One region of the Paenibacillus shunpengii genome, then DNA from elsewhere that is predicted to be linked to it. Evidence: riboswitches for the same ligand, from Rfam matches in the RefSeq annotation. Region 1 holds a riboswitch; the other holds the start of a gene.
The links. Region 1 has a riboswitch for glycine ahead of sdaAB (L-serine ammonia-lyase, iron-sulfur-dependent subunit beta). Riboswitches for the same ligand answer to the same signal wherever they lie in the genome.

Region 1 (3,420 bases):
TTGTATACGTAGAGATTTTAAAAAGAGCCGCAGTATCCATTAAAGACGCACCTGATTGAACCATGTAGCTTAGTACGTCTAGTTAAAACGAATAGAACAGTCTGTATAGGTGTTTTCAAATCCTTGTTCTTCCATGCAAGTCGTACAACTTCAACCAGTATTGAAATTGTGCTTTGTTAACACCTACTTGCTTTGCATATTCTGATTGAGAATTAACTCTCGAGTCAAAGTTCTGAACAATTTTTAATTTTAGATCACATGTATATTTGGCCATAAAATAAAAGTGCACCTCCAATTGTTAGATCGTGTCTAAGAATTGGGGTGCACTTCAAGTAACTTCGCACAATATGCCGGTCAATATACAATGTTGCTCCCTCGCATTTGCGCTCAATCTGCCGCTTTCTTAGGCTTGGTTTTTTCCTTCTTCGTATCTGCCAGCTGTTTCGTCAGCTTCTTGCCCGTTGGCGTCTGAGCAAGTCCGCCCTGTGCGGTCTCCCGATGCCGACTCGGCATTGCGCTCCCCACCTCAAGCATGACGTCGATGACTTCGTCAGAAGGAATCGCGCTTCGCACCCCTGCGAGGGCCATATCTGCAGCTGCAAGCGCTGTAACTGCCCCCAATCCGTTTCGTACAATACACGGAATCTCAACCAGCCCTGCCACCGGATCGCAGATCAATCCAAGTGTATTTTTCAGAGCTAAGCCGACCGCGTGCACGACCTGCTCCGGTGTTCCGCCTCGCAGCTCAACCATTGCCCCTGCTGCCATCCCGATCGCTGATCCGACTTCTGCCTGACATCCTCCCTCGGCACCCGATATGAAGGAATTGTTGGCAATGACATAACCAATGGCCCCAGCAGAGAATAAGCCATTAACCATATGCTCATCTTCCCAGCCAAAACGCTCCTGTGCACTTACGAATACACCGGGAATGATGCCTGCCGAACCCGCCGTAGGCGTTGCCACAATTCTTCCCATGGAAGCATTCACTTCCGACACACCAAGCGCATAGGCCATAGCAAGTGTAGAGGCGTCACCCGAGCAGCTCTGATTGTTCTGCAAATAATGGCGGACCCGCTGGCCGTCTCCACCCGTCAGTCCACTGCGCGAGGTTGTATCCTCGTTCATCCCTTTATTCACAGCCTGCTTCATGACCTGATAGTAATCCGACATCTGCCTCACAACCTCAGCCTCTGGTGTTCCGGTCTCCTTCACCTGTTCTTCAATCATCAGCTCAGCTAGTGTCTTGCCTTCTGCCGTACAGATTGCATTCAGATCCTTTAAGTGCTTAAACCGCATCCGTATCGTCCCCCTTCTTCAAATCAATGACCTTGATATCATAAATATGAGGCAGAGACTTCAGCCTGATGAGCACGTCAGAGGCCGGTATCGTGTCTGTCTCCATCGCTGTCAGTGCTTCCCCATCCCGGCCCTTACGATCGACCTGCATGAAGCCAATGTTAACACCGGACTCACTTATCGCAGATGTTACCGAAGCGATGACTCCGGCTTTGTCCGAGTGTCTCAATACCACCGCAGGAAAATCACCTGTCAGCTGCACACGAAAATCATCCAATAAAGAGACGGTAACGTTTCCTCCACCAATAGAGGCTCCCACCATCGTACAAGCCCGTTCGCCTGCAGACAGCTCAAATTTGACGGTATTCGGATGTGCCGCCGGAAGACCACTCGTGACAAACTCATATTCCATTCCCAGCTTCTCAGCCCATTCCTCTGCATTCGGTATCCGCTCATCATCGGTAGCCATATTCATCAGTCCACTGATCAGCGCCAGATCTGTTCCATGTCCGGTATAAGTGTCGGCAAATGAGCCGTATAATATCATTTTTGCTTTTTCTGGTCTCGTTCCAAGCCACTGCCTGGCGATACGCCCAAGTCTAACAGCCCCTGCAGTATGGGAGCTGGACGGTCCCGTCATTGCCGGTCCGATAATTGAGAATACATCCTTGAACCTTGTCATCATAACTCCCCATTTCGTATTGTTCTATCTTATATTGTGCAGAAATATCCGTTCTTCCACGCAAAAAAGGACAGAGTAAGGGTGTAATCCCCTCTCTCTGTCCTGGTACCTGAAAGTTTCGTCAGAAGTGGCCGGCGCATCGAAATCCGCCCTCACTCTCACTTACCCCTTTGGCGGCGCATCGGCTCTCTCCAGAGTTGCGTCGAATCAAGGTTCTTCTACCTGAGAGATTCTGCTGTATAAGCCGGGTGCTTATCAGCTTGCTCCTTCGGTGTCCCGTGGTTTCCCCACGCGATCTCTCCCATTGATCTTCATCCGCTGTTCTATTCATTTTGAACTTATTTGAAATTATAAATTTACTATAAACAGATTAATCGATAAGCTGACCGCATGTCAACAAAAGTAACGAAGAGGCCTGGTATAGAAATGAGTTGCGTTATATTTCCTTACACAGCAGTATTGAATTCAGATAATATTCACTCTTGTTCTGATCATATATTATGCGCATTCTTTCTAATTCGCTTATACTTCTACCCCTGTTAATGCCATTGCATACGCTCATGTTAGTCTGTCCTACAATCTAATCTGTGACTTGTCTTCATCGAAATAGCCGCCTCTCGAACGCTGAAGACTAATTAACCAGAGCAACAACGATAGAAGGACAAGCACGATCGATACTGTAAAATAGACGTAACGCAGCGACACGAGCTCGGCAATAACACCAAACGTTATAATAGCAGCTATCTGAAGCAGACTAACCATCAGGCCGAATATGCTTGTTACCCTGCCCATCATGGCTGCAGGAACATTATTTTGATAAAAGGTCGCCAGACCCGTATTGGAGAAAGACGAGAAAAAGCCCAGTAGGATGAAACCAGCTGCAGCCCATACGAATGAATTCGAGATGGAGAAGATCAGATACCCTGCAGATACAAGCAGCATTCCCCCTCCCAGCATATGTTTGACTGGAATCCATTTTGCTAAGATTGAATTCAGAAATGCTCCGGCGACACTTCCTGCTCCTGTCAGACTGACAATCAATCCGTATTCCAGCTCAGACATCTTAAGGGTACTGCGAATAAACACAACCTCCTGTGAGTCCAGCGCCATACCTAGCAGTAAAATAAAATGAAACAGGCTGTAGACAAATATGACATATGCGTTAGATCTACTGAACTTCATTACACCGCTCCAATCAGCTGCTATCATGCGATATGTTATCCTCTGTCCTGCCGCTTCTCCCTCTTGCACCTCTATAGGTAGCTTGGGGAGCAGCGATAACAAGAAGGCTGATATCAAGAAGGATGCTGCGTTAATATAGATCGCAATATCAGGCTTCATATATATGAGCAGCACCCCGGCAATGGCCGGACCCACCAGAAAAGCCCCCGAGGTCGTTAAACCCTGAAAAGCATTAAACTGCTTGCGTTCTGCTGCTG
Region 2 (3,420 bases), on a different contig from region 1:
AGTCAGCTGCAGCCTGGATATCTTCTACACTGCCGAAGAAGTTCGGGCTTTGAATCATAACCGCAGCCGTATCCTCACCGATTGCAGCAGCGAGTGCTTCCATATCAGTGACACCATTTTGATAACCAATCTCTACAATTTCAAGATTCAGACCATGTGCATAACTCGCAAGTACCTGGCGGGATTCCGGATGTACGGTGCTCGATACGACCAGCTTCTTCCGGCGCGTTGCAGCTGCAGCCAGATTACCCGCCTCTGCAAAAGCGGTTGCTCCATCATACATACTCGCATTGGCGACAGCCATTCCGGTAAGCTCGCAAATATAGGATTGGAATTCAAAAATCGCCTGCAGCTCGCCTTGGCTGATCTCGGGCTGATAAGGCGTATAAGCGGTATAGAATTCGGAGCGGGAAATGACATGGTTAATGACAGAAGGTACATGATGGTCATAGATACCTGCGCCGAGAAAGCTTGCATGTGTATCTGCGTTCACATTGCGTCCGGCAAGACGGGACATATGGCGTGTGAGTGCATATTCGTCCAGCTTGGATGAAACAGGGAGTTCGCCTTTAAAGCGGATTTCTTCAGGAATGTCGGAGAAGAGATCCTCTATCGTTTCAGCTCCGATTGCTGCCAGCATTTCCGCCTGATCTTGTTCCGTCATCGGAAGATAACGATTTGTCATTACGAATTCGCTCCTTTTGCCGCTTGGGCTGTAGGTTTTGGTCTTCTATAGAATGGGGTTTTGATCACTTCTGCCTTGAGGCGTTTGCCCCGGATTTCGACATCAACCGTGGTGCCTGGTTCTGTAAACCGGATATCCAGCAGTGCAAGACCCAGATTGCGTTTCAGGGTAGGCGACTGGGTACCTGTTGTTACCTCGCCGATTTGTTCTTCGTCAGCAAAGACCGGATAATGAGCTCGTGGAATACCGCGGTCTGTAATCTCTATTCCGACGAGCTTTCGGGTCAGGCCTTCTTCTTTTTGCTTCACCAGTGCATCCCGACCGATAAAGTCACCAGCTGCCAGCTTCACGAACATCCCTAGACCGGCTTCGAGCGGTGTAATCGTTGATGAGAGCTCCTGTCCATATAACGGAAGCTTAGCTTCAAATCGAAGTGTATCTCTCGCACCAAGCCCGATAGGAAGCAATCCTTCATCTTCGCCAGCGGCCATAAGTGCAAGCCATACTTTCTGAGCGTCATCGGCACTGACATAAATTTCGAAGCCGTCCTCACCGGTATATCCTGTGCGTGAGAGAATAACGGTGCTTCCGCTGACTTCTGCTCCGTCGACAAAACGGAAAGAACCAAGTTCAGCAAGGTTCACATCCGTCACTTTAGATAATATAGCCTCTGCCTTTGGACCCTGCAGTGCCAGCAGAGCGGTTGCATGCGATTCATTCACCATCTGTACGTTCGCAGGCAGATGTTCTTGCAGCCATGTCCAATCCTTATCAATATTGGATGCATTCACTACAAGCATGAACAAATGCTCGCTGCGCTTATACACGAGCAAGTCGTCCACTACACCACCTGTGGGATAGCACATAAGTGTGTACTGTGCCTGACCAATTTCGAGCAGGGATATGTCATTTGTCAGCATTCCTTGCAGGAAGTTGGCTGCATTCTCGCCTTCTACTCGAAATTCGCCCATATGGGATACATCGAATAATCCGGCCTGCTGTCTAACAGCCTCATGCTCTTTCTGGATACCGCTGAAGGAAACCGGGAGCTCCCAGCCTCCAAAATCGATACAGCGTACATTTGGATATTGTTCATAAAGAGGGAAAAGCGGTGTTCTCAATAATTGGGACATAATTTTCACCTCGTCAAAAGCCGGCTTCCGGCTGTAGTTAAATAGAAGGAATGAAGAAGAATAATCATCAGGATAAATAATAGGAAAAGGGAAAAAGGGCGATTGGAAAAAGAAAAAGGACAGGCCAAAGAAAAATACACGCAAATAAAGCATGTGTTCTTCTTAGGCTCTGTCCTTGGTACCTGAGAGTTACCCCGTATGCAATGCTCACGAGTTTCCCCTTGGGTGATCCTTTTATTAACAACGTTCGCTTCTAGTAAGCAGGCGAACGGTTATGGATGCTCTCCAGAGTCGCGTCCGGTAAAAGTCCTTTTGCCTGAGAGATTCACCCTTTGCTTATCAATGGGCTTACTCCTTCGGCGTTACCATGCGGAAAATGTCCCTTGCTCAGAAGCTCAGAACAAGAATCCTGCGGTAATCTCTCCCTTTACGTTCAACCGCTTAACGAGCTAGAATGTTCGGAAATAGCGAACTCTTCCGCTCAATCTAACGCTTATACTACATTAATACGTGATTAAATCCGAAAAGTCAAGGAGTATATCCATAAAACATATTTTTTGTTAGCAATCTTGACATTGTGATGAGGATTGTTTTACGCTATGGGTGGAAAAAGGGCAGGAACCAGAGAAGAAACACAATTCTAACTTTTGAAAAAGCGAGGCTGACGAGATCATGAGCGAAGTAATTAACGGTTTGTTGTATAGTGAAGAGCATGAATGGGTTCAAACGTTAGAAGGAGATACGGTACGTATCGGAATTACTGAATTTGCTCAGCATCAGCTGGGAGATATTGTGTTTGTGGAGCTGCCTGAAGTAGGAACGGACATTAATAGTGATGATAGTATTGGTACGATTGAATCGGTTAAGACCGTATCTGATTTGTTTGCGCCAGTTAGCGGAACGATTATCAGTGTAAATGATAAGCTTCAAGACGAGCCGGAGCTTGTGAATGCTGCACCTTATAGCGATGGCTGGATGATTGAAGTGAAGCTGAGTGGAGATTACAAGGCTGCTCTTGCTAAACTGCTGGATGCCGATGCTTATCGTGCACATACTGAAGAGTAACAAGATATTATTTAATATATGACGTAATGATTTAAATTGTTTGAGCTGATCTTCCTGTCTAAAAGGGAGGTCAGCTCTTTTTTATATGATATTGCATATAATCAATAGTCATAACGCATCATCGCTGTAGTGTCTGTTGTGAAAAAAATGTTTCTCGTGGAACGAATCTCATGGGGTTAATTAATTTTGTAGAAGCCATCATGATCTTGCACGATGTGGACAGAAGCAGACCCCGCAGCTGAATTCGAGCGAAGAGCTCGGCTCGTTACCGTAATGGTAGTTTCTTTTACGGGTGGAGATGCAAGAGGGGACCAATAAATGATGCTGGCCTGCTTCACCTCAAGGGATGTTCCTGATGACCTCACCTGTGTGCCCGTCGAACCATCCATAACCAGTAATTTACCTGAAGAAGCTGTAACGGTTAGCGGAAATGAGTTGTTTTCTTCCCTTATTTCGATGGGGAATCCAGGAACGCTGCTCATCACCATAGCATATTTATCAAGCGGAAATGTAATTTGAAGCGGGCTGTATTGATCG

Region 2: another riboswitch for glycine. It lies ahead of gcvT (glycine cleavage system aminomethyltransferase GcvT); the one in region 1 lies ahead of sdaAB (L-serine ammonia-lyase, iron-sulfur-dependent subunit beta).

The regions. Positions count from the first base shown of each region.
Region 1 is NZ_JBHUMJ010000003.1:124,840-128,259, reverse strand. It holds gene sdaAA (L-serine ammonia-lyase, iron-sulfur-dependent, subunit alpha) at 388-1,299, opposite strand; gene sdaAB (L-serine ammonia-lyase, iron-sulfur-dependent subunit beta) at 1,289-1,984, opposite strand; glycine riboswitch at 2,183-2,295, opposite strand; gene ACFSVM_RS14975 (MFS transporter) at 2,555-3,420, opposite strand, start outside.
Region 2 is NZ_JBHUMJ010000009.1:85,700-89,119, forward strand. It holds gene gcvPA (aminomethyl-transferring glycine dehydrogenase subunit GcvPA) at 1-685, opposite strand, end outside; gene gcvT (glycine cleavage system aminomethyltransferase GcvT) at 685-1,818, opposite strand; glycine riboswitch at 1,984-2,111, opposite strand; glycine riboswitch at 2,113-2,255, opposite strand; gene gcvH (glycine cleavage system protein GcvH) at 2,491-2,883, shown strand; gene ACFSVM_RS21635 (hypothetical protein) at 3,060-3,420, opposite strand, start outside.